2 linked regions of the Actinomadura luzonensis genome follow. Each later gene encodes a partner of the first gene's protein in a complex. Links are inferred from orthologs where the notes say so. Each region holds a gene or a part of one and is shown in the gene's direction. Other genes may lie near its edges. The genes, in order: mfd and uvrA.

What was found.
Region 2: the proteins of mfd (region 1) and uvrA are in contact, whole or in part, in a crystal structure (PDB 4DFC), measured with the Escherichia coli proteins. The link is inferred for Actinomadura luzonensis from one-to-one orthologs.

Annotation. Positions count from the first base shown.
Region 1 is NZ_JAKRKC020000001.1:1,117,436-1,132,808, reverse strand. The notes cover bases 5,226-9,298. They hold mfd (transcription-repair coupling factor), read left to right. Parts: upstream 5,226-5,609; coding sequence 5,610-9,098; downstream 9,099-9,298. Other genes in these bases: MF672_RS05265 (SurA N-terminal domain-containing protein), read left to right, coding at 9,129-9,298; MF672_RS05275 (cupin domain-containing protein), read left to right, coding at 5,226-5,516. Outside these bases: MF672_RS05300 (Wzz/FepE/Etk N-terminal domain-containing protein), read right to left, coding at 1-741; MF672_RS05295 (glycoside hydrolase family 26 protein), read left to right, coding at 1,047-2,255; MF672_RS05290 (sulfite exporter TauE/SafE family protein), read right to left, coding at 2,200-3,090; cysC (adenylyl-sulfate kinase), read right to left, coding at 3,087-4,301; MF672_RS05280 (class I SAM-dependent methyltransferase), read right to left, coding at 4,372-5,091; more of MF672_RS05275, read left to right, coding at 5,154-5,225; more of MF672_RS05265, read left to right, coding at 9,299-9,731; MF672_RS05260 (nucleoside triphosphate pyrophosphohydrolase), read left to right, coding at 9,735-10,664; eno (phosphopyruvate hydratase), read left to right, coding at 10,743-12,020; MF672_RS05250 (FtsB family cell division protein), read left to right, coding at 12,093-12,695; MF672_RS05245 (DUF501 domain-containing protein), read left to right, coding at 12,685-13,173; MF672_RS05240 (Ppx/GppA phosphatase family protein), read left to right, coding at 13,164-14,111; MF672_RS05235 (hypothetical protein), read left to right, coding at 14,289-15,373. UniProt on the Escherichia coli protein: Couples transcription and DNA repair by recognizing RNA polymerase (RNAP) stalled at DNA lesions. Mediates ATP-dependent release of RNAP and its truncated transcript from the DNA, and recruitment of nucleotide excision repair machinery to the damaged site.
Region 2 is NZ_JAKRKC020000001.1:4,779,236-4,793,903, reverse strand. The notes cover bases 1-3,368. They hold uvrA (excinuclease ABC subunit UvrA), read left to right. Parts: upstream 1-327; coding sequence 328-3,168; downstream 3,169-3,368. Other genes in these bases: MF672_RS22835 (maleylpyruvate isomerase family mycothiol-dependent enzyme), read right to left, coding at 1-110. Outside these bases: MF672_RS22825 (Rieske (2Fe-2S) protein), read left to right, coding at 3,477-3,842; MF672_RS22820 (Rieske (2Fe-2S) protein), read left to right, coding at 3,945-4,409; MF672_RS22815 (Rieske (2Fe-2S) protein), read left to right, coding at 4,477-4,935; RNase adapter RapZ, read left to right, coding at 7,692-8,579; MF672_RS22800 (gluconeogenesis factor YvcK family protein), read left to right, coding at 8,966-9,883; DNA-binding protein WhiA, read left to right, coding at 9,957-10,937; MF672_RS22790 (hypothetical protein), read right to left, coding at 11,524-12,174; gap (type I glyceraldehyde-3-phosphate dehydrogenase), read left to right, coding at 12,354-13,358; MF672_RS22780 (phosphoglycerate kinase), read left to right, coding at 13,539-14,668. UniProt on the Escherichia coli protein: The UvrABC repair system catalyzes the recognition and processing of DNA lesions. UvrA is an ATPase and a DNA-binding protein. A damage recognition complex composed of 2 UvrA and 2 UvrB subunits scans DNA for abnormalities.

The DNA of each region.
Region 1 (15,373 bases):
GCCGGTGCCGAGGTGCAGCGGCAGGCTGGGGGAGCTGGGCGCGGCGGGCGGCGCGGCCCGGCTGATGATCGCGCCGGGCGTGACGGCCACCGTGCGGAGGGCGTCGTACTTGAGCGCGAGGCTCGCGGCCTGGCGGCTGAGCACGCTCTGCCGCTGCAGCGCGATGGCCCGTTCCGCGCTGCCCTTGCGCAGCCGGCCGAGCTGCCGGAAGGCGGCGTCGAGGCCGGCGTTGACCTGCTTGAGCTTGCCCAGCACGGCCTGCTGCTGGTCGGTCAGGGCGGCGAGGGCGCTCTCGCGGCGGTGGGCGAGGTAGGCGTCGGCGTACGCGCCGGACTGGGCGGCGGCGAGCCGGGGGTCGGCAGCGGTGACCGCGATGGACAGGACCGCCGAGTTGGGCGGGACGGTGACCTCCGCGGGCGCGGGCGCGACGCCGCCGAGCGCCCGGGCGGCCCGGGCGGCGACCACGGCGGACGCGGCGACCTGGGCCTCGGTGTCGAGGTTGAGCGGCTCGCGCTGGCGGGCGGTGACCTGGTTGCCGGGGTCCTGCGGGCCGACGGGCATGACCTGCACCTGTGTGGCGGCGGTGTAGGCGGGCGGGGTGAGCCGCAGGAGCGCGAGCCCGGCCGTGCCGCCGACCACGACGCAGCCCACGAGGATCAGCCATCGCCTGCGCAGCAGGGACAGGTGATCCTCCAGCTCGGCGCCGGGGCGGCGGGCCTGGACGTCCGGCGGCTGGGTCATGGGGGCGGCCTCCTGGGGGATGTGCGCGTCGTCGCCGCCCGGCGACGCAGCGTCACGGGCCGAGGCGTGCGCCCACTATAGGCCGGACGGTCAGCACCCGAGCTGAATCCGCAGAATTTTCTCCGGTACGGCAGGAAAGAAGGGGCTCCATAAATCGAAATTCCGGGAAAATTCCGGCACGGTTTTACCCTGGCCCACCAGCTAATACTCTCCACACCGGCTGAAGTTCCTGGAATGACATGGCAAGGTTCAGGTGTGACAACGCGGGGGTCCTTCGACAAGTTCGACAAGGAGGTTGGACGGTTTTGCAGCTACGGGGAATTACTCGCAAAACGGCCGCGGCGCTCGCCGCGCTCGTCACGCTGAGCGCCTGTTCCGGCACGGCGGGCTCGGCGACGAGCGGGACGAGCGGAACGAGCGGGACGAGCGGCGCGGCGACCGGCGCGGCGACGGGATCGGCGACGGGATCGGTGACGGGGCCGGCGGCGGACCCGGGGGCGAACGCCACGACCGGCCCGGCCACGGCCATGGGCCCGTCGGCCGGCGGGCCGGCCAGGCAGGTGGCGGGGGCACCGTCCTGCACGGCCACCGCCCGGCTCATCCCGTCCTGCGGCGCCTGGTGGGGACTGGCGCCGGAGGTCTTCACCGGGGCGCAGGTCGAGCGCGCCCTGCGCGGGGCGGAGGCCCGCATGGGCGCGGCGGCCGACGTGCTGCACGTCTACCACCGGGGCAGCGAGCTGTTCCCGACCAAGGCCGAGGTCCGGCTGGCCCGCGACCCGGCGCGGCCCCGGCTGCTCATGGTCAACTGGAAGCCGTCGCTCGACCGCACCTGGGCCGAGATCGCCCGCGGGAGGCTCGACGCCAGGATCGACCGGCTGGCCGGCTATCTCCGGCGCACCTTCCCCGAGCGGTTCTTCCTCACGCTGCACCACGAGCCGGAGAACGACGTGGACAACGCGCCCGGCTCGGGCATGCGGGCCGCCGACTACGCGGCGATGTACCGGCACGTGGTGCTGCGGCTGCGGGAGAAGGGCGTCAGGAACGCGGTCATGGTGATGACCTGGATGGGGGCGCCCAACTGGGCCGCGAAGTCGTGGTTCGAGCAGCTCTACCCGGGCGACGACGTGGTCGACTGGGTCGCCATGGACCCCTACGCCGACGACCGCGTCAAGGACTTCGACGGGCTGGTGAACAAGACCCGCGAGGAGAAGGAGTTCGCCCAGTGGCCGGGCTTCTACCGGTGGATGCAGCTCCGCTTCCCCGGCAAGCCGGTGATGGTGGCGGAGTGGGGGGTGTTCGAGCGGCCGAAGGACCCGGGGTTCAAGCGCCGCTTCTTCGAGTCGGTGGCGCGGCAGATCAAGCGCTACCCGCAGATCAAGGCGCTGTTCTACTTCGACTCGCCGCAGGCGCCGCGCGGCGACACCAGCTTCGACTCCGACCCGGGGGCGGGGCGGGCTTTCACCCGGCTCGCACGGGATCCGTACTTTCGCTCGACGCCCGTGCCGCGCCCCTAGCGGTCCGCGCGCGCCAGCGCCACCCGGCCACCACGACCGCGGTGGCGGCGGCGAGGGCGGCCACGGTGACGGTGTTGCTCGCGTCCAGGAGCTTCAGCGCCGAGGCCAGCAGGACGATGGCCAGCAGGGCGCGGATCAGGCCGCCCGGGGCGCGGGAGGAGATCCGGGCGCCGAGGTAGACGCCCGGGATCGAGCCGATGAGCAGCGAGACCGTCAGGTCCATCTGGAAGTCGCCGAACAGGAGGTGGCCGAGCGCCGCGGCGGCGACCAGCGGCACGGCCTGCACCAGGTCGGTGCCGACGAGCTGGTTGGCCTTGAGCGCCGGGTAGAGGGCGAGCAGGGCCACGATGATGAGCGATCCCGAGCCGACCGAGGAGACCCCGACGACCAGACCGCCTACCGTACCGACCAGTAGGGTCGGAATTGGGCGCACGACGATGTCGTGCGCGCTCGCCGATCCGCCCCGCCCGCCGAGCAGCGTCTTGGCCGCCATGCCGGCCACGGCCAGCAGCAGCGCCACGCCCAGGGCGTACTTGACCGCGTCGGTGACGGCGAAGGCCCGTGCGAGGAACACCCCGCAGAACGCGGCCGGCACCGACCCCGCGCACAGCCAGCCCACCAGTCGCAGGTTGACCGTGCCCCGGCGCAGGTGCACCACGCTGCCCACCGGCTTCATCACCGCGGAGGCCACCAGGTCGCTGGAGACCGCGGCGAGCGGCGGGACGTTGAAGAACAACATCATCATGGGCGTCATCAGCGCGCCGCCGCCCATGCCGGTGAGCCCGACCACGACGGCGACGACGAAGGACCCGCCGATGAGGGCGAAGTCGATCAACGGATCCAGCCTCCAGACCGCAGCGTCTCCAGCACCCTGGAGACGGCCGCCTCGATCGAGATGTGCGTCGTGTCGATGACCAGGTCGGCGTCGTCCGGCTCCTCGTAGGGGTCGGAGACGCCGGTGAACTCGGGGATGAGCCCGGCGCGGGCCTTGGCGTACAGGCCCTTGCGGTCGCGCCGCTCGCACTCCTCCAGCGGCGTGGCCACGTGCACCAGCAGGAAGTCGGCGCCGACCGCCTCGACCATCGCCCGCACCTCGGCGCGGGTGGCGGCGTAGGGGGCGATGGGGGCGCAGACGGCCAGGCCGCCGTGCCTGGCGACCTCGGCGGCCACGAAGCCGATGCGCCGGATGTTGAGGTCGCGGTCGGCCTTGGAGAAGGTCAGGCCCTTCGACAGCAGGTGGCGCACCACGTCGCCGTCGAGGTAGGTGAGCGAGCGGCTGCCCAGCTCCAGCAGCGCGTCGCGCAGGCCGCGGGCGATGGTCGACTTGCCCGAGCCGGACAGGCCGGTGAAGAACACCACGAGGCCGCGCCGGTGCGGCGGCCCGGGGATCGTCACCGGCTCGGGGCCGGGGAAGTGCTCGGTCGCGCCGTAGGCGGCCGCGACGTGCTCGCGCAGCTCCAGGTCGATCTCGGGCTCCTCGCGCGGGGCGAGCGGCACCGGGACCACGAACGTGCCGGCGGGCAGCCGCTCCTGGGCTCGCAGCGCGGCGCGGACCACGGCGGGGCCGCCCTCGCCGTACGCCAGGGGCAGCAGCAGGATCACCGCGTCCAGCTCCTTGGCCAGCGCGGTGATCTCGGACAGGTCGTCGAGCGGCCCCCGCAGGGTGACGGCGAGCGCCGCGCGCCCGCCGAGCTCCTCCTTGACCTGGGCCGGGGTGCGCCGCAGGCGGGCGAAGGGCCCGTGCTCCGGCGCGCCGAGCCCCTTGACCGGCCCCGAGACCAGCCCGTCGGCCTCCTGGGCGGTCACCGTGAGCGCCGCGAGCGGCAGGCCCTCGGGGTCGAGCAGGGTCACCTCGTCGCCGGGGGAGACCTCGGCGGGCAGGTGGAGGGTGACCGGCGCGGGCCACGGCGTGCCGTCGGCGAGCGTGCCGCGCTCGTGCACCGCGTGCAGGTCGTCGTGGCCGAGGAACCCCGTCAGCGGGTCGAACGCGCCGGAGAGCAGCAGCTCGAGATCGGCCAGCTCGTGCGGCTCGGGGGTCCACTCCACGTCGTCTACATCCCAACTAATCCGACTCACTTGGTAGGAAACGAGTGTACCGACTCATCCGGTTATGCCGCTAGAGCACTCTGGCGAAGTGATGCTGCGGCTTCCTGATGACCATGGTGACCTCGTCGTGCGAGGCGGGGTAGCGCCCGCTGGTCAGCCGGGACATCACGGCGATCGCCGCGCGCCCCAGCCAGCCCGCGCGGGCCGGGCCGCTCGCCCGCCGCTCCTCGTCGATGATCATCAGGCCGCGGCTCAGGCAGAACGCGTGCATGCCGTCGGCGGAGGCCAGCGGCTCGTACACGGCGGGCAGCGGCCCCGGCGTGCCCTTCCTGACGACCGCGCGCCACAGCGCCCGGCGCACCCACGACGGCGTGACGCGGTCCAGCAGCCCGTACGCCGACCTGCGGTCGCGCATGCGCAGCAGCACCAGCCCGCCCGGCCGCAGCGACTGCAGCAGCCGGTCGAGGACGAGCTCGGCGTGCCTGACGCGCTCCAGCAGGAACGACAGCTGGATCAGGTCGTAGGCCCTGGGTGCCAGCGGCACGCCGCGCAGGTCGCCGAGCGACCAGGACACGAGGTCGGCCCGCTCCTCCAGCACCGCGCGGACGGCCGGGTGGTCCTCGTCGACGCCGACGGACCTGGTCTCGATCCGCTCCAGCGCCAGTGGCTCGTCGTGGGCGCAGCCGGCGACCAGCACGTCGAGCCGTCTGCCGAACTGGCCGCTCCAGAGCTCGCGGACCCGCTGATCGAAGAGATCGCCTCGCTGGGCGACCGAGCGCACCTCAGACATGTGACCTAGCGTAGTCATCTGATCGGTATTGGTAACGCATATCCCTGCTAGCGTCCTGGCCCGTGAGCGACCAAATCTACGTGGGGAACGCCGGCGTCGACGCCGCGGGCGACCGCGGGTGGCTGCTCGGCCACTTCAAACCGCCCGGCGACCCCCGGCACAGCGAAGAGGTCGAGATCAAGTGGGGCGTCCACCCGCCCGGCGAGGAACGGGCGCACTGGGTGCGCGGCGAGGCCCGCACCGCCCTGCTCGTGCTGATCAGCGGGCGGTTCCGGGTCGAGCTGCCCGGTCGCAGCGTGCTGCTGGCCGAGCCGGGCGACTACGTGGTGTGGGGCAAGGGCGTCGACCACTCCTGGCGGGCCGAGGAGCCGTCCACCGTGCTGACCGTGCGCTGGCCCTCCGTACCTGGTTACCGCGTCGGCTGAGGCCTGGCGGCGAGTAGTCTGGGAAGCACACCCCCGAGACCTGGCAAGGCCGGGGGTAATCGTGATGCCGTCGTGGGGCTGTGGGCGTATCTGATGAGTCTTTCCGGACTGCTTGACCTTGTTCGCGCCGACCCGAAACTGACCGCCGCACTCGAAGAGGGCGGCGACGTGTCGCTGATCGCGCCGTCCGCGCTGCGGCCGTTCGGCGTGGCCGCGCTGGCCACGCACGACCAGCGCACCGTGCTCGCGGTCACCGCGACGGGCCGCGAGGCCGAAGACCTCGCCGCGGCGCTGACCAGTCTCCTGGAGCCCGCCTCCGTCGCGGTCTTCCCGGCCTGGGAGACGTTGCCGCACGAGCGCCTGTCGCCGCGCAGCGACACCGTGGGGCAGCGGCTGGCCGTGCTGCGCCGGCTGGCGCACCCGGTGAAGGGCGACTCCGCGGCCGGGCCGCTCAGCGTGATCGTGACCCCGGTCCGCGCGTTGCTGCAGCCCGTCGTCAAGGGGCTCGGCGACCTGGAGCCGATCCGGCTGCGCGCCGGCGACGACGCCGACCTCGACGAGGTCGTCGCCAAGCTGGTCGGCAACGGCTACCACCGGGTCGACATGGTGGAGCGGCGCGGCGAGGTGGCCGTGCGCGGCGGCCTGCTCGACGTCTTCCCGCCCACCGAAGAGCACCCGCTGCGGCTGGAGTTCTGGGGCGACACGGTCGAGGAGATCCGCTGGTTCAAGGTCGCCGACCAGCGCTCGCTGGAGGCGGCCGAGGGCGGGCTGTTCGCGCCGCCCTGCCGCGAGCTGCTGCTGACCGACGAGGTGCGGCGGCGGGCGGCCGAGCTGGCCGAGGAGTACCCGGCGCTCGCCGAGGTGCTCGACCAGCTCGCCGAGGGCACCCCGGTGGAGGGCATGGAGGCGTTCGCGCCCGCCCTGGCCGGCGAGATGGACCTGCTGCTGGACCACCTGCCGGTCCGCTCGGCGGTGTTCGTGTGCGACCCCGAGCGCATCAGGGGCCGCGCCGAGGAGCTGGTGCGCACCTCGCAGGAGTTCCTGGAGGCGTCCTGGATCAACGCCGCGGCCGGCGGCGAGGCGCCCATCGACCTCGGGGCGGCGGCCTTCCGCACGCTGGAGGACGTCCGCGGCCACGCCGACGCCCTCGGCCAGCCGTGGTGGACGATGGCGCCCTTCGGCAACGGCGCCGAGCTGGACGCCCAGGACAGCGAGGCCTACCGCGGCGACACCGCCAAGGCGCTGGCCGACATCAAGGGCTGGCTGGCCGAGGAGAAGGCCGTCGTGCTGCTCAGCGAGGGCCACGGCCCGGCCGAGCGCATGGTCGAGGTGCTGAAGAGCGTCGACGTGCCGGCCCGGCTGCAGCCGTTCCTGGACAAGGCGCCCGAGCGCAAGGTCGTGCACGTCAGCACCGGCCTGATCGAGCACGGCTTCGTCACCCCCACGCTGGCCGTGCTCACCCACCTCGACCTGGTCGGCCAGAAGGCCTCCACCAAGGACATGCGCCGGCTGCCCTCGCGCCGCCGCAACATGGTCGACCCGCTCCAGCTCAAGACCGGCGACCACGTCGTGCACGAGCAGCACGGCGTCGGCCGCTACGTCGAGATGGTGCAGCGCACGGTGCAGGGCGCCACCCGCGAGTACCTCGTCATCGAGTACGCCAAGGGCGACCGCCTCTACGTGCCCACCGACCAGCTCGACGAGGTCACCCGCTACGTCGGCGGCGAGGCGCCCACGCTCAACCGCATGGGCGGCGCCGACTGGGCCAAGGCCAAGTCCCGCGCCAAGAAGGCGGTCAAGGAGATCGCCGGCGAGCTGATCAGGCTCTACTCCGCCCGCATGGCCTCGCCCGGCCACGCCTTCGGCGCCGACACGCCGTGGCAGCGGGAGATGGAGGACGCCTTCCCCTACGCCGAGACCGGCGACCAGCTCGCGGCCATCGACGAGGTCAAGCGCGACATGGAGCGCGGCGTCCCGATGGACCGGCTGATCTGCGGCGACGTCGGCTACGGCAAGACCGAGATCGCGGTGCGGGCGGCGTTCAAGGCGGTGCAGGACGGCAAGCAGGTGGCGGTGCTCGTGCCGACCACGCTGCTGGTGCAGCAGCACATGTCCACCTTCGCCGAGCGGTTCTCCAGCTTCCCCGTCACGGTCAAGCCGATCTCCCGCTTCCAGACCGACGGCGAGGTCAAGGCCACCCTCGACGGCCTGCGCACCGGCGCGGTGGACGTCGTCATCGGCACCCACCGGCTGCTCAGCCCCGAGGTGCGCTTCAAGGACCTCGGCCTGATCATCATCGACGAGGAGCAGCGCTTCGGCGTCGAGCACAAGGAGGCCATGAAGCACCTGCGCACGCAGGTGGACGTGCTGGCCATGTCGGCCACGCCGATCCCGCGCACGCTGGAGATGGGTCTGACCGGCATCCGCGAGATGTCGACCATCCTCACCCCGCCGGAGGAGCGGCACCCGATCCTCACCTTCGTGGGGCCGTACGAGGAGAAGCAGATCGCGGCGGCGATCCGGCGCGAGCTGATGCGCGACGGCCAGGTCTTCTTCGTCCACAACCGGGTGGCCTCCATCAACCGGGTCGCGGCGCGGCTGCGCGAGCTGGTGCCGGAGGCGCGCATCGCGGTCGCCCACGGCCAGATGAACGAGCACCAGCTCGAGAAGATCATGGTGGGCTTCTGGGAGCGCGAGTACGACGTGCTCGTCTCCACCACGATCGTCGAGTCCGGCCTCGACGTGCCCAACGCCAACACCCTCATCGTGGACCGGGCCGACAACTACGGCCTGAGCCAGCTCCACCAGCTCCGCGGCCGGGTGGGCCGGGGCCGCGAGCGCGGCTACGCCTACTTCCTCTACCCGCCGGAGAAGCCGCTCACCGAGACCGCCCACGAGCGCCTGGCCACCATCTCCCAGCACACCGAGATGGGCGCCGGCATGTACGTCGCGATGAAGGACCTGGAGATCCGCGGCGCCGGCAACGTGCTCGGCGCCGAGCAGTCCGGCTTCATCGCGGGCGTCGGCTTCGACCTGTACGTGCGCCTCATGTCCGAGGCCGTGCAGGAGCAGAAGGCCAAGCTCGACGGCGGCGAGGAGCGCGAGGAGACGCCCGACGTCAAGGTCGAGCTGCCGATCAACGCCCACATCCCGCACGACTACGTCACCTCCGAGCGGCTGCGGCTGGAGGCGTACAAGCGGATGGCCGCGATCGCCGAGGAGAGCGACATCACCGAGGTGCGCGAGGAGCTGACCGACCGCTACGGCAAGCCGCCCGTCGAGGTGGACAACCTGCTGGAGGTCGCCAGGTTCCGCATCAAGGCCCGCAAGGCCGGCCTGACGGACGTCACGCTGCAGGGCCAGAACATCAAGTTCGGCCCGGCCAGGCTGCGCGAGTCGCAGCAGGTGCGCCTCGACCGGCTCTACAAGAAGGCCGTCTACAAGCACGCCGCGGAGACCCTGCTCGTGCCGATCCCGAAGACCAAGCCGCTCGGCGGGCAGCCGTTGCGCGACCTCGACCTGCTCAAATGGTGCGGAGACCTGGTCGAGGCGCTGTTCCTTGAGCCCGCACGGGTAAGCTAGCGGCGGTTTTTCGGTCGGAAAGGGACGCATGTGAAGTCGATACGAGTGGCGGTGGCCGCCGCCGCGGCGGGCCTGGCCCTGACCGCCTGCTCTTCCCCCTCCCACATCGGGGCCGCTGCCGTGGTCGGCGACCAGCGCATCACGGTCAGCGAGGTCAATGCGGACGCGGAGGCGTACAAGGCGGCGCTCAAGAGGAACAACCTCAGCGAGGCGGACCTCGGCGGGGTGCCGGTCAGCCACGTCGTGCTGCAGCGCCTGCTCAACGTGGCCATCACCGAGCAGTTGCTCGACCGCTACAAGGTGCAGGTCAGCGAGACGGAGATCGACGCCGCGATCAAGGACCCCGGCCAGTTCCAGTCGGCCGAGATCAACCTGCTGTCGCAGGGCGTGGTGCCGTCCGACGCCCGCGACTACGGGCGGGCGATGGTCGGGCTGAGCAAGCTGCAGCAGCAGTTCGGCGGGGAGAGCGGCAACCAGCGGCTGGCCCAGGAGTTCAACTCCGTCAAGCCGGTGATCAACCCGCGTTACGGCGCGCTCAACCCGCAGCGCACGCAGGAGAACCCGGGGCCGTTCATCGACCCGGGCCGCTTCGGCAAGCCGGCGGCCACCCCGCAGCAGACGGCGCAGGGCTAGCCGGTGCCGCTCGTCGTCGTCACCACCTCGCCCAGGGTCGCCCCCGGGCTGCTGAGCCACCAGGCCTGGCAGGCGCTGCGCTCCGGTCCCGTGCTGACCGGGGCGGCGGCGCACCCGCAGCTTCCCTACCTGGCCGAGGCCGGGATCGCGGCCGAGGTCGTCGAACCCGACCCGGCGGGGCTCGCCGCGCGGGCGGTCACCGAGACCGTGGTGTGGCTGGCCGGCGACGACGAGGAGGAGTTCATGCGGGCGGTCGGGCACGCCGCCGTGGCGATGGCCGACCCGCCGCTGATCGAGGTCGTGCCGGGCTCGTACGACCTGCCCGGCGCGCGGGTGCTCGACCTGGTCGCGGTCATGGACCGGCTGCGCGCCGAGTGCCCTTGGGACCGCAAGCAGACGCACGAGTCGCTGGTGCCGTACCTGCTCGAAGAGGCGTACGAGGTGCTGGAGACCATCGAGCAGGGCGACTACGCGGCGCTCCGCGAGGAGCTGGGCGACCTGCTGCTCCAGGTGGTCTTCCACGCCCGGGTGGCCGAGGGCTTCGACATGGACGACGTGGCGGCCGGCATCGTGGACAAGCTGGTGCGCAGGCACCCGCACGTGTTCGGCTCGGTGCGGGCCGAGAGCGCCGACGAGGTCAACGACAACTGGGAGGCCATCAAGGCGGCCGAGCGGGCCGCCAAGGGGCGCGAGTCGGCGCTCGACGGCGTCCCCATGGGGCAGCCGGCGTTGTCGCTGGCCGCCCAGCTCGTCCGCCGCGCCGAGCGGGCCGGCGCGCCCGAGGCGCTGGCGGCCGGGGTCGGGCAGGGCGTGGCGCGGGAGCTGTTCGACCTGGTGCGCAGGGCCGCGGAGGCGGGGCTCGACGCCGAGGCGGAGCTGCGGGCGGCGGCCCGGGCCTACCGCGACCGGGTGCGGGCGTGGGAGAGCCGCTGACGCCCACGGCGTCCGGCCCGACCGCGACCGATAGGCTCTGAAGGCATAATCGTCTTCCACGATTTAGGAGCGCATCCCGTGGCTACCATCGAGGTCGTTTACGCTCGCGAGATCCTCGACTCCCGGGGCAACCCCACGGTCGAGGTCGAGGTGGTGCTCGACGACGGCAGCACCGGCCGCGCGGCCGTGCCGAGCGGGGCGTCCACCGGCCAGTTCGAGGCGGTCGAGCTGCGTGACGGCGGCAAGCGGTACGGCGGCAAGGGCGTGGAGAAGGCCGTCCTCGCCGTCACCGACCAGATCTTCGAGGAGATCAGCGGGGTCGAGGCCGAGGACCAGCGCATCATCGACCAGATCATGATGGACATCGACCGCACGCCCAACAAGTCGAAGCTGGGCGCCAACGCCATCCTCGGCGTGTCGCTGGCCGTCGCCAAGGCCGCCGCCGACAGCGCCGAGCTGCCGCTCTTCCGCTACCTGGGCGGCCCCAACGCGCACGTGCTGCCGGTCCCGATGATGAACATCCTCAACGGCGGCGCCCACGCCGACACCAACGTGGACATCCAGGAGTTCATGATCGCGCCGATCGGGGCGGAGACGTTCCGCGAGGCCGTGCGCATGGGCGCCGAGGTCTACCACGCGCTGAAGAGCGTGCTGAAGGAGAAGGGCTACGCCACCGGCCTCGGCGACGAGGGCGGCTTCGCCCCCAACCTGCCCTCCAACCGCGACGCGCTCGACCTGATCCTCGTCGCGATCGAGCGGGCCGGCTACACCCCGGGCGAGGACGTCGCGCTCGCGCTCGACGTGGCCGCCACCGAGTTCCACAAGGACGGCGTCTACACGATCGACGGCAAGGGCCTGTCGGCGCAGGAGCTCATCGCCTTCTACGAGGACCTGGTCGCCAACTACCCGCTGGTCTCCATCGAGGACCCGCTCGACGAGGAGGACTGGGAGGGCTGGAAGGCCATCACCGCGGCCCTCGGCGACAAGGTGCAGATCGTCGGCGACGACCTGTTCGTCACCAACCCCGAGCGGCTGGAGCGCGGCATCGCCGAGGGCGCGGCCAACGCCCTGCTGGTCAAGGTCAACCAGATCGGCACGCTGTCGGAGACGCTCGACGCCGTCGACCTCGCCCACCGCAGCGGCTACCGCTGCATGATGAGCCACCGCTCCGGCGAGACCGAGGACACCACGATCGCCGACCTCGCGGTGGCGGTCAACTGCGGCCAGATCAAGACGGGCGCGCCCGCCCGCTCCGACCGCGTCGCCAAGTACAACCAGCTGCTGCGCATCGAGGAGCTCCTCGACGACGCCGCCCGCTACGCGGGTCGCGCGGCGTTTCCGCGTTTCCGGCGCTAGTTTCGGGTAACGGCCCGCGGTGACCCCGTTCAGACAGCGCGGGCCGTTTTCCCGAGGGGGTGTGTGCAGCAAGTGGCGAAGAGGCCGCAGCTCACCGGGCGGGCCGCCATCCTGGCCGTCGTGGTGTGCGCGATCGCGATGAGCCTGGCCTACCCTGTGCGCGAGTACATCAGCCTGCGCCGCAGCATCTCCGAGCTGCGCGCGGAGAAGGCCAGGGTCGAGGCGGAGAAACAGGCGCTGCTGGCCCGGGACCGGCAGGCCAACGATCCCAACTGGATCAAGAGGACGGCGAAGGAGCGGCTGCATTACTGCGGTCCCGGCGAGAGGTGCTTCGTCGTGATGGAGCCGGAGCAGAGCGTGCGGCGGGCGAGCGTGAAGGAGCCCGCGCAGGTGCCGCCGTGGTACCAGACGCTCTGGGAGTCGGTGGAGGCCGCCGACAAGGGCACCGGGCGCAGGGCCGTCACGGGCCCCGCCGAGCGGCCCGCCACGGGCCCCACCCCGGGCTCGACCACGGGCTCGACCACGGGCTCGACCACGGGCCCCACCGCCGGCCCCACCGGCAAGCCCAAGCCCACGGCCCGGCCGGCGGCGACACCGAAGGCGACACCGAAGGCGACGCCTCCCGCGACGCCGGCGGCGACGCCCACGACGACTAAGGAAAGTGTTGGACAGTAAAGACGTCGAGGTGGTGCGGCAGCAGCTCGGCCGCCCGCCCCGGGGCCTCCGCGCCGTGGCGCACCGCTGCCCGTGCGGCAATCCCGACGTGGTGGAGACCGCGCCGCGGCTGCCCGACGGCTCGCCCTTCCCGACCCTGTACTACCTGACCTGCCCGAAGGCGGCCTCGGCCATCGGCACGCTGGAGGGCTCCGGCCTGATGCGCGACCTGCAGGCCAGGCTCGGCGCCGACCCCGAGCTGGCCGCCGCCTACCAGGCCGCGCACGACGACTACGTGCGCAGGCGCGACGCGGCGGCCGAGGAGGAGGGCCTGGAGCCGCTCCCGCGTGACATGCAGAGCACCGGAGGCATGCCGAAGCGGGTCAAGTGCCTGCACGCGCTCGTCGCGCACGAGCTGGCGGTGCCCGGTGCCAACCCGATCGGCCGGGAGGCGCTGGATGCCCTCCCCGAGTGGTGGAGTGACGGACCATGCGTGTAGCCGCCGTCGACTGCGGCACCAATTCCGTGCGTCTGCTCATCGCGGACGTCGGCGACGAGCTCATCGACGACGTCGAGCGGCGGATGGAGATCGTCCGCCTGGGGCAGGGCGTCGACCGGACCGGCCGGCTCGCCCCCGACGCGCTGGAGCGCACGTTCAAGGCCATGCGGGCCTACCGGGAGCTGATCGACCGGCACGGCGCGAGCGCGACCCGCGTCGTGGCGACCAGCGCGACCAGGGACGCCGAGAACCGGGCCGACTTCGTGGCCGGGGTGCGCGAGATCTTCGGCGTCGAGCCGGAGGTCGTGTCGGGGTCGGAGGAGGCCGAGCTGTCGTTCTCCGGGGCGACCAAGGGCCTGGTCCGGCTGTCGCCGGAGACCGAGGTGCCGCAGGGGCCGCTGCCGCCGTACCTGGTGGTGGACATCGGCGGCGGGTCCACCGAGTTCGTCGTGGGCTCCGAGCACGCCGAGTCGGCGCTGTCGGTCGACATCGGCTGCGTGCGGCTGACCGAGCGCCACCTCAAGGACGCGGGCGACCCCCCGCCGGCGGAGGCGCTGGAGGCCGTGGTGGCCGACATCGAGGCCGCGCTGGACCGGGTGGAGTCGGAGGTGCCGGTGCGCCGCGCCCACACGCTGGTGGGCCTGGCCGGTTCGGTGACGACGGTCGCGGGCATCGCGCTCGACCTGCCGGCGTACGAGCCGGAGCGCATTCACCATTCCCGTATTTCCGCCGAGCAGGTGCACGAGGTGACGCGGCGGCTGCTGGCGATGACGCATGGTGAGCGCGCGGCGCTGCCGGTGATGCATCCGGGACGGGTGGACGTCATCGGGGCGGGTTCGCTGATTCTGGACCGGATCGTGCGCCGTTTCGCGTTCTCGCAGGTCGTGGTGAGTGAGCACGACATCCTGGACGGTATCGCCTGGTCGCTCGCCCGATAGATACGGCGGTATACGGACATTTACGATCTTTGCCTGTGTTGAGTGTGCAATCATAATTGTGCTTAGGTAAAGGGGCATTACGGGGGCTTTGCCATATTGCTGTGCACGGAAGGTGCCGGCGTGGCGACCGTTCCCGAGCGCGTCCTTTTCCCTCACACGGAATGGAGCACTCTCACCATGAAGTTCTCTGGGTTAGCCGCTCGCAGGGCGGCGGCCTTCGGGGCGTCCGCCGCGGTGCTGGCCGCCCTGACCGCGGGCCTGGCGGCCGGGCCCGCGCAGGCCTCCACGACCACCAAGTCCGGCGTCAAGGTCTCGGCCACCGCGCCCAAGGCCAAGCCGGGCTCGTACGAGGGCGACTGCCCCGTCAAGGTCAGCTTCTCGGCGAAGATCAAGGTGTCCGTCAAGGGCAAGACCGAGCTGGCCTACCGCTGGCTGCACGGCGACGGCTCCAGGAGCAAGGTCGCCGTGGTCAAGCTCAAGGGCCACGGCACCAAGACGGTCACCGTCAGGCAGTCGATCACCTTCAAGGAGGACGTCAAGGGCTGGGAGGCCGTTCAGGTCCTCGGTCCGAAGAAGTACACCTCCAAGAAGGGCTACTTCTCCGTCTCCTGTGACAAGCCGGCGGAAGAGCCGAACGTCGACATCCACCTGCCGCAGTCCCCGTCGGTGTCGGCCCGCGCCTGGGCCAGCCCCGACTCCTACGTCGGCGTCTGCACCCCGGGTGACAAGATCAGCTTCGGCGGCCTGATCAAGGCCGACCGGCCCACCTGGGTCAGGTACCGCTGGGTCCTCAACGGCGACACGGTCGACTACGGCAAGATCAAGGTCCGGCACGCGGCCCGGGTCGGCTTCGGCCTCTCGCCGCGCGAGAGCCAGCGCGGCTGGGCGCAGCTCCAGATCCTCGGCCGTGACGGCGCCTCCTCCAACCGGGCCTACTACAAGGTCTGGTGCAAGGAGCCGGCCCCCGCTCCCGTCACCAAGGTCTCGGTGTCCGGTCTGGTGACCGGCACCAACCACGACGGCTGCAAGGTCGGCGCGCACGCCACCGTCGCCACGACCGGCCCCGGCAGGGTCGCCTGGACGTGGGAGGTGAACGGCGTCTCGGTCCTGAAGGGCGAGTCGTACTTCCGCGGCTCCGGCGCCCGGACCGTGGACCTGCCCGACAGCGCGCTGACGGGTGAGGCGACCAAGGGCGGCACCGTCAGGCTGACGGTGAGCGGCCCGCACAACACGGACTCGATCTCGCAGACGTACGCCGCCTG
Region 2 (14,668 bases), 3.7 Mb from region 1 along the record:
GGCAGCAGGGAAGGGGCGGTCACGTCGGCGTCGGAGAGCGCGGCGGCCGTGGCCAGCAGCCGGCCGGTGGCCGAGGCCAGCTCGGCCCGCAGCGCGGGGAGGACGGTCATGTCTTGATATTTCATCATCTAGGGTTTTTAGGGAGATGCGGGGCATAAAAGCGCAGGTCAAGGCGTTGACCGCAGAAGGCCGCCTGTCGACCCGCTGGATGGCCGTAACCTGTGAGGGACGGATTTTCGGGGGCCGCGCAGCGGGCCGCCGAAATTGTCGGAGCCCCCGTCTACCATCCCCCGTGGACCTATCCGCCTTTCGAGTACCGGGATCGCCGTGGCCGACCGCCTGATCGTGCGTGGTGCACGAGAACACAACCTCAAGGACGTCTCGCTCGATCTGCCGCGAGACTCGCTGATCGTCTTCACCGGCCTCTCCGGCTCGGGCAAGTCGAGCCTGGCCTTCGACACGATCTTCGCTGAGGGCCAGCGGCGTTACGTCGAGTCGCTGTCGGCGTACGCCCGCCAGTTCCTCGGCCAGATGGACAAGCCCGACGTCGACTTCATCGAGGGCCTGTCGCCCGCGGTGTCGATCGACCAGAAGTCCACCAGCAAGAACCCCCGCTCCACCGTCGGCACCATCACCGAGGTCTACGACTACCTGCGGCTGCTGTGGGCGCGCATCGGCAAGCCGCACTGCCCCGTGTGCCGCCGGCCGATCGCCCGCCAGACGCCGCAGCAGATCGTCGACCGCGTGATGGACCTCGACGAGGGCACCCGCTTCCAGGTGCTCGCGCCGGTCGTGCGCGGGCGCAAGGGCGAGTACGCCGAGCTGTTCCGCGAGCTGCAGACCAAGGGCTTCGCCCGGGCCAGGGTCGACGGCACGGTCGTGCGGCTGGAGGAGCCGCCGACGCTGAAGAAGTACGAGAAGCACGACATCGAGGTCATCGTCGACCGCCTGTCGGTCAAGGAGTCCGCCCGCCGCCGGCTCAACGACTCGGTCGAGACCGCGCTGCAGCTGTCCGGCGGCACGATCACGCTCGACTTCGTCGACCTGCCCGAAGGCGACCCGGGCCGCGAGCGGTTCTACTCCGAGCACCTCTACTGCCCCTACGACGACCTGTCGTTCGAGGAGCTGGAGCCGCGCTCGTTCTCCTTCAACTCCCCGTTCGGCGCCTGCCCCGAGTGCACCGGCCTCGGCACCAAGATGGAGGTCGACCCCGACCTGGTGGTGCCCGACCCCGAGCGCACGCTGCGCGACGGCGCCCTGCACCCGTGGTCCGGCGGCCACACCAGCGAATACTTCCTGCGCATGATCGAGGCGCTGGGCGCCACCATGGGCTTCAACCTCGACACCCCGTGGGAGAAGCTGCCGAAGAAGGCGCAGAAGGCGCTGCTGTACGGCTACGACCAGCAGGTCCACGTCCGCTACAGCAACCGCTACGGCCGCCAGCGCGCCTACTACACCGACTACACCGGCGTCATCACCTGGGTGCAGAAGCGGCATGCCGAGGCGGAGAGCGACTCCAGCCGCGAGCGCTTCGAGGGCTACATGCGGGAGATCCCGTGCCCGGCCTGCAAGGGCGCCCGGCTCAAGCCGGTCACCCTGGCCGTGACGGTGGCCGACCGGTCCATCGCCGACGTCGCCGCCATGTCGATCGGCGAGTGCGCGCAGTTCCTGGGCGAGCTCAAGCTGTCCGACCGCGACATGCACATCGCCGAGCGGGTGGTCAAGGAGATCAACGCCCGGCTGGGGTTCCTGCTCGACGTCGGCCTCGACTACCTCACCATGGACCGCGCGGCCGCCACCCTCGCGGGCGGCGAGGCGCAGCGCATCCGGCTGGCCACGCAGATCGGCTCCGGCCTGGTCGGCGTCCTGTACGTGCTGGACGAGCCGTCCATCGGCCTGCACCAGCGCGACAACCTGCGCCTGCTCGACACCCTCGTCAGGCTGCGCGACATGGGCAACACGCTCATCGTCGTCGAGCACGACGAGGACACCATCGCCGCCGCCGACTGGGTGGTCGACATCGGGCCCGGCGCGGGCGAGCACGGCGGCCAGGTGGTCGTGTCCGGCACCGTCCAGGACCTGCTGACCAGCGAGGAGTCGCTGACCGGCCAGTACCTGTCGGGCCGGCGCAGCATCACCGTGCCCGCCGGGCGGCGCAAGCGCGACAAGAAGCGGCAGATCACCGTCAAGGGCGCGCGCGAGCACAACCTGAAGGGCGTCGACATCGACTTCCCGCTCGGCGTGTTCACCGCCGTCACCGGCGTGTCGGGGTCGGGCAAGTCGACGCTGGTCAACGACATCCTCTACAACGCGCTGGCCAAGGAGCTCAACGGGGCGCGCACGGTGCCGGGCCGGCACTCCCGCATCAACGGCATGGACCTCGTGGACAAGGTCGTCCACGTCGACCAGTCGCCGATCGGGCGCACCCCGCGCTCCAACCCGGCCACCTACACCGGCGTCTTCGACCATGTCCGCAAGCTGTTCGCGGCCACGACCGAGGCGAAGGTGCGCGGCTACCAGCCGGGGCGCTTCAGCTTCAACGTCAAGGGCGGGCGCTGCGAGGCGTGCGCGGGCGACGGCACCATCAAGATCGAGATGAACTTCCTGCCCGACGTCTACGTCCCCTGCGAGGTCTGCCACGGCGCCCGCTACAACCGGGAGACGCTGGAGGTCCACTACAAGGGCAAGACGATCGCCGAGGTCCTGGACATGCCGATCGAGGAGGCGCTGGGCTTCTTCGACGCCATCCCCGCGATCCGCCGCCACCTGCAGACGCTCAACGACGTGGGGCTCGGCTACGTCCGGCTCGGCCAGCCGGCCACCACGCTGTCCGGCGGCGAGGCGCAGCGCGTCAAGCTCGCCTCCGAGCTGCAGCGGCGGCAGACCGGCCGGACCATCTACGTCCTCGACGAGCCCACCACCGGCCTGCACTTCGAGGACATCCGCAGGCTGCTCGGGGTGCTCGGCCGGCTGGTCGACGGCGGCAACACCGTCATCGTCATCGAGCACAACCTCGACGTCATCAAGACGGCCGACTGGATCATCGACATGGGGCCCGAGGGCGGCTCGCGCGGCGGCACGCTCGTCGCCGCCGGCACGCCGGAGGAGGTCGCGCTGGTCGAGGAGAGCCACACGGGGCGGTTCCTCCGCAAGATCCTGTCCGTCTGAGCAGCCCGTGCCGGCCGGGCGTCCGGCGAGCGGAGCCCGCGTCCGGGGATCGACCCGGACGCGGGACCGACGGGGTGCGGCGCTACGGTTATGGCACGGGTAACGGCCTGACCTGCAGGGGGTCAGCGGCGACGCGAAGGGTCGAGGCGATCATGACAGGTACGGAGCGGGGCGTAGCCATGCCTGGCGACGGGGTGCTTCCCCGGGACGGGAACGGGGCAGGGCGCGGGCCGGGGCACAGTCCGGGGCACAGTCCGGGGCACGGCCCGGGGCATGGGGCGGGGCTTGGGCGGCGGGAGGCGCTGGGGGTGGCCGGGGTCGCCGTGTGCGGCGTGGCGCTCGCGGGCTGCGGCTCGGGCGGCGCGCAGGCCAAGCCCAGCCTCAAGGGGCAGGTCATCGCCAAGACGGCCGACGTGCCGGTGGGCGGCGGCAAGCTCATCAGCGACCTCAAGGTCGTGGTGACGCAGCCGTCGCAGGGCGTCTTCAAGGCGTTCAGCGCGGCCTGCACGCACAAGGGCTGCACCGTCGGCACTCCCAAGGACAACGTCATCAGGTGCGCCTGCCACGGCAGCGAGTTCGCCGCCGAGAGCGGCGCGGCCACCAAGGGGCCCGCCACCGCGCCGCTGACCGCCATCGAGGTGAAGGTCGTCGGCGACGGCATCGTGGTCGCCTGAGCAGGTATTTCTACGTGGTCACCCGGATTGGGGCCAGGCACGATGAACCGGCGCGAGGGCGCTGGCCGTACCTGAAGTAGAACCAAACTGGGAGGACGCACCATGACGGATACGACGCGCCGGAATGTGATGCTGGGCGCCGGAGGCGCCGGGCTCGCGGCGTTCCTGACGGCGTGCGCGAGCTATGGCACGCCGACGACCGACGCGAGCGCGGCGCCCGCCGACGAGCCGGCCGACGAGGCGTCGTCCGCGGCGCCCAAGAAGAAGTCCGCCGCCAAGGGCAAGGCCCTGGCCGACACCTCCGACATCGAGGTGGGCGGCGGCAAGGTGTTCGAGGCGCAGAAGATCGTGGTCACGCAGCCGACGGAGGGCGACTTCAAGGCGTTCACGGCGGTCTGCACCCATGCGGGCTGCACGGTCGCCACCGTTCAGAACAAGACGATCAACTGCCCGTGCCACGGCAGCAAGTTCAGCATCGAGGACGGCTCGGTGGCCAACGGGCCCGCGTCCGAGCCGCTCAAGGAGAAGAAGATCACGGTGGACGGCGGCAAGATCCGCCTCGCCTGACGGCGCCTGGGCCGTCTCTCATGCGCGTCTCATGAATTTCTCACCTGCCTGCGGTTGGGTGATCCGCATGGGAGATGACCTTCGTAGCCGACGGGCAGTGATAGCGGGCGTCGGCGCAGGTGGCCTCACACTGGCCCTCGCGGCCTGTGGCGGCGGCACCGACACGGCGACCGGCGGCGATGCCACCGGATCGGCGGCACCTCAGTCCAGCGCCGGTGAGTCCAGCGCGCCGCAGGCCGGCGGCGCCCTGGCCAAGACGGCCGACATCCCGGTGGGAGGCGGCACGGTCTTCAAGGATCAGAAGATCGTGGTCGTGCAGCCCACCGAGGGGCAGTTCAAGGCGTTCAGCGCGGTCTGCACGCACAAGGGGTGCCTGGTCGGCAGCGTCGACGGCGGCGCCATCGTCTGTCCGTGCCACAACAGCAAGTTCAACATCACGGACGGAGCGGTCGCGGGCGGGCCCGCCGAGAAGCCGCTGCCGGAGCAGGCGATCAAGGTCGACGGCGACCAGATCACGCTGGCCTAGATCAGCTCATGCCGGCCGCCGGGTGCACCCGGCGGCGGACGCGGGTCCGCCAGGCGCGCGGGCGGGCCCGCGTCCGCGCGTCCGCCCGCTGTGCCGGGCCCGCGTCTGCCCGCTGTGCGGAGTCCGCGTCTGCCCGCTGTGCGGAGCCGTGCACGGGCTGTGCGGGGCTCGCGTGCGCGGGCTGCGCGGGCGGTCCGCGTCCGGCCGGATCTGTCGGTGCGGGCCATTAGGCTGCAGGCGTGGCTAGATCTGCGGGCAGTCCTCTGAGTTTCCGGCCGAAGCCGGGTTCGATCCCCGAGTCCCCGGGGGTCTACCGGTTCAGGGACGCGCACGGCCGGGTCATCTACGTCGGCAAGGCCAAGAGCCTGCGCCAGCGGCTCAACTCGTACTTCGCCGACTTCTCCGCGCTGCACCCGCGCACGCAGTCGATGCTGACCACCGCCGCCGGCGTCGACTGGACGGTCGTCGGCACCGAGGTCGAGGCGCTGCAGCTCGAATACTCCTGGATCAAGGAGTTCGACCCGCGCTTCAACGTCAAGTACCGCGACGACAAGTCCTACCCCTACCTCGCCGTGACCATGGGCGAGGACTTCCCGCGGGTGCAGGTCATGCGCGGCGCCAAGCGCAAGGGCACCCGCTACTTCGGCCCCTACTCGCACGCCTGGGCCATCCGGGAGACCGTCGACCTGCTGCTGCGGGTCTTCCCCGTACGCACGTGCAGCGCGGGTGTGTTCAAGCGGGCCGGGCAGATCGGCCGCCCCTGCCTGCTCGGCTACATCGACAAGTGCTCGGCGCCGTGCGTCGGCCGGGTCACCCCCGACGAGCACCGCGCGCTCGCCGAGGACTTCTGCGACTTCATGGCCGGCAACACCAGCCGTTTCATCAAGCGGCTGGAGAAGGAGATGCGCGACGCCGCCGCCGAGCAGGAGTACGAGCGCGCCGCCCGGCTCAGGGACGACATCCAGGCGCTGCAACGCGCGCTGGAGAAGCAGGCGGTCGTGCTCGGCGAGGGCACCGACGCCGACGTCATCGCCCTGGCCGAGGACCCGCTCGAAGCCGCCGTCATGGTCTTCTACGTGCGCGGCGGGCGCATCCGCGGCCAGCGCGGCTGGGTCGTCGACAAGGTCGAGGAGACCTCGCCGGGCGAGCTCGTGGAGCAGTTCCTGCTCCAGATGTACGCCGAGGCGAGCCCCGACTCCATGCCGCGCGAGGTGCTCGTCCCCGCCCTGCCGCCCGACCACGACGCGGTCGCCGAGCTGCTGAGCGAGCAGCGCCGGGCCCGGGTCGAGGTGCGCGTGCCGCAGCGCGGCGACAAGCGCACGCTCATGGAGACCGTCGAGCGCAACGCCAAGGAGTCGCTGGCCCAGCACAAGATCCGGCGCGCCAGCGACCTCACCACCCGCAGCAAGGCGCTCCAGGAGATCGCCGACGCCCTCGACCTCGACCAGGCGCCGCTGCGCATCGAGTGCTACGACGTCTCCCACCTGCAGGGCGAGAACGTCGTGGCGTCCATGGTCGTCTTCGAGGACGGGCTGGCGCGCAAGAGCGAATACCGGCGCTTCGCCGTCAGGACCAAGGAGGGCGACGTCGCCTCGATCCACGAGGTGATCCTGCGCCGCTTCCGCCGCTACCTCCAGGAACGCTCCGACACCGGCGAGCTGGTGCCCGACGAGCAGGAGGCCGCCGAGCGGGAGCTCGGCGGCGAGCAGGGCCTCGGGCCGGAGGAGGAGGGCGCGCACGGCCCCATCGACCCCGAGACGGGCCGGCCGCGCAAGTTCGCCTACCCGCCCAACCTGGTCGTCGTCGACGGCGCCGGCCCCCAGGCGGCCGCCGCCCAGCGGGCGCTCGACGAGCTCGGCATCGACGACGTGGCGGTGTGCGGGCTGGCCAAGCGGCTGGAGGAGGTGTGGCTGCCGGGCGACGACCAGCCGGTGATCATGCCGCGGTCGAGCGAAGGGCTCTACCTGCTGCAGCGGGTGCGTGACGAGGCCCACCGGTTCGCCATCACCTACCACCGCTCCAAGCGGTCGCGGACGGTGAAGGAGAGCGCGCTCGACGGCGTCCCCGGGCTCGGGCCGGCGCGGCGGCAGGCGCTGCTCAAGCACTTCGGGTCGGTGAAGAAGCTGCGGGAGGCGAGCGCGGCGGAGATCTGCGAGGTGCCCGGCATCGGGCCGGCCATCGCGGAGGTCATCGTGGCGACTCTGGCGGGCGCGTCGCCGCAGAGGGCGATGGCGGCAGGCGGCGTCCCGTCTGAGGGCGTCGTGTCTGAGAGCTTCTCGTCTGAGGGCGTCGTGTCTGAGGGCGTCTCGTCTGAGGGCGTCGTGTCTGAGGGCGTCTCGTCTGAGGGCGTCGTGTCTGAGGGCGGGTCGTCTGAGGGCGGGTCGTCTGAGGGCGGGTCGTCTGAAAGCGTCGTGCAGGAGGAAACCGCGTCCGCAAGCGCGGCCGGAGGTGTGGTGCCGGGGGAGGCCGTGTCCGGGGAGGCGGTGCCGAGGGGTGCCTTGTCGGAGGGGGCGGAGGTTCGGTGAAGGCGTGGCGGCGGGCCGGTGGGCGTGCCGGGGTCGCGTCGCGCTCCGCATTCGTCATGGTCCGCTATGGTGGATGGCGTGCTGCGATGACCGGGCCGGGCGTGCCGGACGGCCGCTGTGCGGGGAGCGCCCGGATCGCTGGGCCGGCGGGCGCCGCCGGCCGGGAAGGGCGTTGACATGGACAGCCGTGAGGGCAGTGCCGGTGAGCGGGCTGACGGGCGGGACGAGCAGATGAGCGCCGAGCCCGCCGCCACCCCCAACGAGCCGGCGTTCGTCATCGTGACCGGCATGTCCGGGGCCGGCCGCAGCACCGCGGCGAAGGCCCTGGAGGATCTGGGCTGGTTCGTCATCGACAACCTGCCGCCTGGGCTGCTGTTCGCGATGGCGGAGGAGGCCGGCAAGGTCAAGCTCGCCGCTGACAAGGTCGCCGCCGTGGTCGACGTGCGCAGCCTGGCCTTCACCACCGACCTCAACGCCGCCATCGAAGAGCTCGAGGGCCGCGGCGTCCGGGTGCGCGTGGTGTTCCTGGAGGCCAGCGACGAGGAGCTGGTGCGCCGGTTCGAGAACGTCCGGCGTCCCCACCCGTTGCAGGGCGAGGGGCGGCTGGTCGACGGCATCACCCGCGAACGCGGCATCCTGCGCGAGGTGCGGGCCAACGCCGACCTGGTGATCGACACCTCCTCGCACAACGTCCACGACCTGCGCAACAAGATCGTCGCCTACTTCGGCGGGGAGGACCGGCCGGGGCTGCGGCTCAACGTGGTGTCCTTCGGCTTCAAGTACGGGCTGCCGGTCGACGCCGACCTCGTCGTCGACTGCCGCTTCCTGCCGAACCCGCACTGGGTGCCCGAGCTGCGGCCGATGAACGGGCTCGACGCCCCCGTCAGCGAGTACGTGCTGGGACAGCCGGGCGCCAAGGAGTTCCTCGACGCGTACGAGGAGGTGCTCCAGGTGGTCGCGGCCGGATACGCGCGCGAGGGCAAGAGCTACGCGACGCTCGCGGTGGGCTGCACGGGCGGCAAGCACCGCAGCGTGGCCATGGCCGAGCAGGTCGCCGCCCGCCTGCGCGACCGCGGGATGGAGGTCCAGGTGAGCCACCGGGATGTGGGGCGGGAGTGACCGATGACGACGGCTTCGCGGCTACGACACCGCTTGTCCCGGCGGATGCGGCATCTCTTCTGAGCCATCACGAGGTCGGTGAGCGGGCGGTTGACGCGTCCGCGGATGAGAGGGTGACCGGCGGCCGCCCGCGTACGAGCCTGGGTGCGGGTGCGGGTGCGGGTGCGGGCCCCGGTCCGGGTGCGGGTCCGGGTGCCGGCGCCGGTCCGGGTGCCGGTCCGGGTGCCGGTCCGGGTGCGGGTGTCGGTCTGGGTGTGGGTTCGGCCGCAGGCATGGGCGTCGGTGCGGACGTGGATGCGAGCGCGGATGCGGGCGTGGATGCGGGCGTGGATGCGGGCGTGGATGCCGAGGCGGAGGCAGGTGCGGTTCGCGGGAGTGGGCCGCGCGTGGTGGCGCTCGGTGGCGGGCATGGGCTGTTCGCGTCCCTGTCGGCCTTACGGATGGTCACCGACGGGCTGACCGCGGTGGTGACCGTCGCCGACGACGGCGGGTCCAGCGGGCGGTTGCGTCGTGAGCTGGGCGTGCTCCCGCCCGGTGACCTGCGCATGGCGCTCGCCGCGCTGTGCGGCGACGACGAGTGGGGCAGCACCTGGAGCGAGGTGGTGCAGCACCGCTTCCGCAGCGAGGGCGAGCTGCACGGGCACGCCGTCGGCAACCTGCTGATCGTGGCGTTGTGGGAGCTGCTGGGCGATCCGGTGGCCGGGCTCGACTGGGTCGGGCGGCTGCTGGGCGCGCACGGGCGCGTCCTGCCGATGGCGTCCGTGCCGCTGGACATCGTGGCCGAGGTGGAGCTCGACGGCGTCACCTCGACCGTACGCGGGCAGGTGGCGTGCGCCCTGACGCCGGGCCGCGTCCAGGCGATCTCCCTGGTGCCCGAGGACCCGCCCGCGCGGCCCGAGGCCGTGACGGCGGTGCTGGAGGCCGACTGGGTGGTGTTCGGGCCCGGGTCGTGGTTCACCAGCGTGCTGCCGCACCTCAAGGTGCCCGAGCTGGCCAGGGCCCTGCACACGACGCGGGCCAGGCGCCTCGTCACGCTCAACCTGGCGCCGCAGGTCGGCGAGACCGACGACTTCTCCCCCCAGCAACACCTGGAGGTGCTCCGGCAGCACGCGCCCGACCTGTCGATCGACGTCGTCCTCGCCGACACCGGCGTGGTGGACGACCCCGACGCCCTGGAGAAGGCCGCGGCCGCCCTCGGCGCGCGACTGGTCATGGCGGACGTGGCCGCCCGCGACGGCTCGCCCAGGCACGACCCACGACGTCTTGCCTCCGTCCTGGACGAGATTTTCCTCCAGAAGCGTTGATCCTGGTCGGCGTGGCGCGAAGGTGCGAGAGACTGGCGTGAGCCGGTCTGAATGGGGGAGAGGACGAACGCTTATGGCGATGACAGGTGTGGTGAAAGACGAACTGAGCCGCCTGCCGGTGCTGAAGCCGTGCTGCCGCAAGGCCGAGGTTTCCACGCTGCTGCGGTTCGCCAGCGGCCTGCATCTGGTGGGCGGGCGGATCGTGATCGAGGCGGAGCTCGACACCAACGCCACCGCACGGCGCCTGATCAAGGACATCGGTGAGGTGTTCGGCCACAAGGCGGAGGTGCTCGTGCTCGCCCCCGCCGGCCTGCGCAAGGGCTCCCGCTACGTGGTGCGCGTCTACCGCGACGGCGAGGCGCTCGCCCGCCAGACGGGCCTCATCGACAACCACGGCCGCCCGGTGCGCGGGCTGCCGCGGCAGGTGGTGGCCGGGGCGGCGTGCGACGCGGAGGCGGCCTGGCGGGGGGCGTTCCTGGCACACGGCTCGCTCACCGAGCCGGGACGGTCGATGTCGCTGGAGGTGACCTGCCCGGGGCCGGAGGCGGCGCTGGCGCTGGTGGGCTCGGCGCGGCGGCTGAAGATCCACGCCAAGGCGCGCGAGGTGCGCGGCGTGGACCGGGTGGTCGTCCGCGACGGCGACGCGATCAGCGCGCTGCTGACCCGGCTGGGGGCGCACGACAGCGTGCTCGCCTGGGAGGAGCGGAGGATGCGCCGCGAGGTGCGGGCCACCGCCAACCGGCTGGCCAACTTCGACGACGCCAACCTGCGGCGCTCGGCCCGGGCCGCGGTCGCGGCGGGGGCGCGGGTGCAGCGGGCGCTGGAGATCCTCGGGGACGAGGCGCCCGAGCATCTCGTGGTGGCGGGGCGGCTGCGGGTGGAGCACAAGCAGGCGTCTCTGGAGGAACTGGGGCAGATCGCTGACCCGCCGCTGACCAAGGACGCCATTGCGGGGCGGATCCGGCGGTTGCTGGCCATGGCGGACAAGCGGGCGTCTGATCTGGGCATTCCTAACACTGAGGCCAATTTGACAGTGGACATGCTCGCTCCCTGAGCGGGTTCGTCCGCACGTGGGTGCGGGCGGGTGCGGGTGATGCTCGTCGCGTTCGCGCCCGGGGTGGAGAGGTGGCGTTTCCGCGTGTGGGGTGGGGTGCGCGGATCGTTGCTCTCCGGTCGTTCGTGGTGGTGGGTGCGTGCTCGGCGAGCGGGACGGTAGCGAGGGCGAGGGCACGGGCGAGGGCGCAGGCGCGGGCGAGGGCGCAGGCGCGGGCGAGGGCGCGGGCGAGGGCGCGGGCGCGGGCGAGGGCGCGGGCGAGGGCGGCGTCGTGGCAGGTGCGGCCGGTGGCTCCGGAGGGCGTGCGGCCGGTGCTGGGAGGGTGTGGCGGCCAGGGCGTAGGGCCGTGCGGGGCGTGCGGGGAACGCTGTGGCTGTGGTCGGCGCGGGGGAGAGCGGTGAGCGTCGTGGGGTGGCGCGACGGTGGCGGTGGTGGTGATCGCGAACAGCAGGCGGTAGCACGGTGGCCCGGGGTGTGCTGTGGCCGCTGTGCTGCGGTGAGGTGTGCTGAGCGGTGCGCGGGCGCGCCGGTGTAGGGGTCCGCGCGAGAGCGGTGGCGGGCTGCGGGTGGGGTGCGTCGGGGAGGGTCAGTCGCGGGACGGTTTGCGGGGGGTGAACAGGTCGGCCGTGGGCTGCTGGGACGGAGGCTGGGCGGGCTCGAAGGGGGCGCGGTACCCCGGCTCGGACGACGGGTCCGCCTGCTCGGCCGCGGCCGCCGTCAGACGGCGGTGGGCGCGCCGGGCGCGGAGCACGCGCAGGGTGACCAGCAGGAGGGCGGCCAGCGCCGCCACGGCGAGGTAGAGCCAGGCGGCCCAGGTCTCGGCGATCGGGTCGCGGTAGAGGTTCGGCGCGTAGGGGAGGCCGGCGGTGAAGTTGTCCCAGGTGATGTCGGAGACGTCGGCCGGGTGGCGTTCGGCGGGCGGCGTGCGCAGGGCGGCGCCGATCATGACGGAGGAGCCGAGGACCTGCCCCGCTGCCATCGCGGCCCCCGCGTACAGGCCGGCCACGGGGACGAGCACGAAGGTGCGCGGGCGTGCCGCGCCGATCGCCAGCGCGACCAGCAGCGCGACGATCAGCGACGTGACGAGCGACACCGGGTGCCCGTTGCCGAACGTCGTGACGGCCGCCGGCAGGCGGGTCTGGAACAGCACGGCCGCCCCCAGCGCGGCCGCCCCGACGAGCGCCGCCACCAGGCCCATGAGCAGCCCCGCGAGCAGACCCGACCGGTTATGTGACATCTCAGCCCCCAGAGAATGCACGAATTTACTCCGATGAGTCGGGCACTTTACTCGACCGTCGCAAAACGTGCGTGTAGCACCCGCGTGCGCAGGGCGGGGGCCGCAGTGGTCTAAACCAATTTGGGTCCGATAAGGTTCGTGGTTGAGGTTTCAGCCCGCCATCTGTTCGAGGAGATCGCGTGAGCATCCGCGTAGGCGTCAACGGCTTCGGCCGCATCGGCCGCAACTTCTGGCGCGCTGTCGCCGCCAGCGGCAAGGACATCGAGATCGTCGCGGTCAACGACCTGACCGACAACGCGACGCTCGCCCACCTTCTGAAGTACGACAGCATCCTGGGCCGCCTGCCCTACGAGGTGAAGGCCACCAGCGACGAGATCACGGTCGACGGCAAGGCGATCAAGGTCTTCGAGGAGCGCGACCCGGCCAAGCTGCCCTGGGGCGACCTCGGCGTCGACGTCGTCGTCGAGTCCACCGGCCTGTTCACCGACGCCGCCAAGGCCAAGGTGCACGCCGAGAACGGCGCGAAGAAGGTCATCATCTCCGCTCCGGCGAAGAACGAGGACGTCACGATCGTCATGGGCGTGAACGACTCCTCCTACGACCCGGCTCAGCACACGATCATCTCCAACGCCTCCTGCACCACCAACTGCCTCGCGCCCATGGCCAAGGTCATCCACGACTCCTTCACCATCGAGAAGGGCCTGATGACCACGATCCACGCCTACACGCAGGACCAGAACCTGCAGGACGGCCCGCACAAGGACCTGCGCCGCGCCCGCGCCGCCGCCCTCAACGTGGTGCCCACCTCCACCGGCGCCGCCAAGGCCATCGGCCTGGTCCTGCCGGAGCTGAAGGGCAAGCTCGACGGCTTCGCGATGCGCGTGCCGATCCCCACCGGCTCGGCCACCGACCTCACCGTCGACGTCAGCCGCGACGTCACGGTCGACGAGGTCAACGCCGCCGTCAAGGCCGCCGCCGAGGGCCCGCTGAAGGGCATCCTCAGCTACACCGAGGACCAGATCGTCTCCTCCGACATCGTCACCGACCCGGCCTCCTGCATCTTCGACGCCGGCCTCACCAAGGTGATCGGCAACCAGGTCAAGGTCGTCGGCTGGTACGACAACGAGTGGGGCTACTCCAACCGCCTCGCCGACCTCATCGAGCTGGTGGGCCGCGGCCTCTGACGATCCCGGGGGCGACGTCCCCGCGCGGCGGCACCGCCCTTTTCCGGGCCGGCGGCGTCCAATGGAAGCTACGGGGAAGGGCGCCGGCCGGCAGCGGCCGGGGCCGCCTCATGGGCTGAGGCCATGACACACGTGCCGGGGCGCGCGCCACGCGCGCCCCGCTGGAACAGGAGCATGAGCATGCGCACGCTCGACGATCTCGACGTGAAGGGGCGGCGTGTGCTGGTGCGCGCCGACCTCAACGTCCCCCTCGACGGGGAGACGATCACCGACGACGGCCGCATCCGCGCGTCGGTGCCGACGATCAAGGCGCTGACCGGCCGGGGCGCGAAGGTCGTCGTCTGCGCCCACCTGGGCAGGCCGAAGGGCCAGGTCAACCCGAAGTACTCGCTGCGGCCGGTGGCCGTCCGCCTGGGCGAGCTGCTGGGCCAGGACGTCGCCTTCGCCGCCGACGTGGTCGGCGACAGCGCCCGCGCCACCGTGGAGGCGCTCCAGGACGGCCAGGTGGCGCTGCTGGAGAACCTGCGCTTCGAGCCGGGCGAGGACTCCAAGGACGACGCCGCGCGCGGCGCGTTCGCCGAGAAGCTGGCCGGCCTCGCCGAGCTGTACGTGGGCGACGGCTTCGGCGCGGTGCACCGCAAGCACGCCAGCGTCTACGACGTGCCCAGGATCCTGCCGCACGCGGCGGGCGGGCTGATCGTGGCCGAGGTCGAGGTGCTGAAGAAGCTGACCGAGCAGCCCGAGCGCCCGTACGTGGTGGTGCTGGGCGGCGCGAAGGTCAGCGACAAGCTCGGCGTCATCGCCAACCTGCTGACCAAGGTCGACCGGCTGCTGATCGGCGGCGGCATGGCCTACACCTTCCTCAAGGCCCAGGGCCACGAGGTGGGCCGGTCGCTGCTCCAGGAGGACCAGCTCGACCAGGTGCGCGGCTTCCTGTCCGAGGCCGCCGAGCGCGGCGTGGAGCTCGTCCTGCCGGTCGACGTGCTGGCCGCCACCGAGTACGCCCCCGACGCCGCGCACGAGGCCGTCGAGGCCACCGCGATCCCGGCCGACCGGGAGGGGCTCGACATCGGGCCGAAGACCCGCGAGCTGTTCGCCGCCAAGCTGGCCGACGCCAAGACCGTCTTCTGGAACGGCCCGATGGGCGTGTTCGAGTTCGACGCGTTCTCCGGCGGCACCAAGGCCGTCGCGGAGGCGCTGATCTCCTCCGGGGCCTTCACCGTGGTGGGCGGCGGCGACTCCGCGGCCGCGGTGCGCAAGCTGGGCCTGCCCGAGGACGGTTTCTCGCACATCTCCACCGGCGGCGGGGC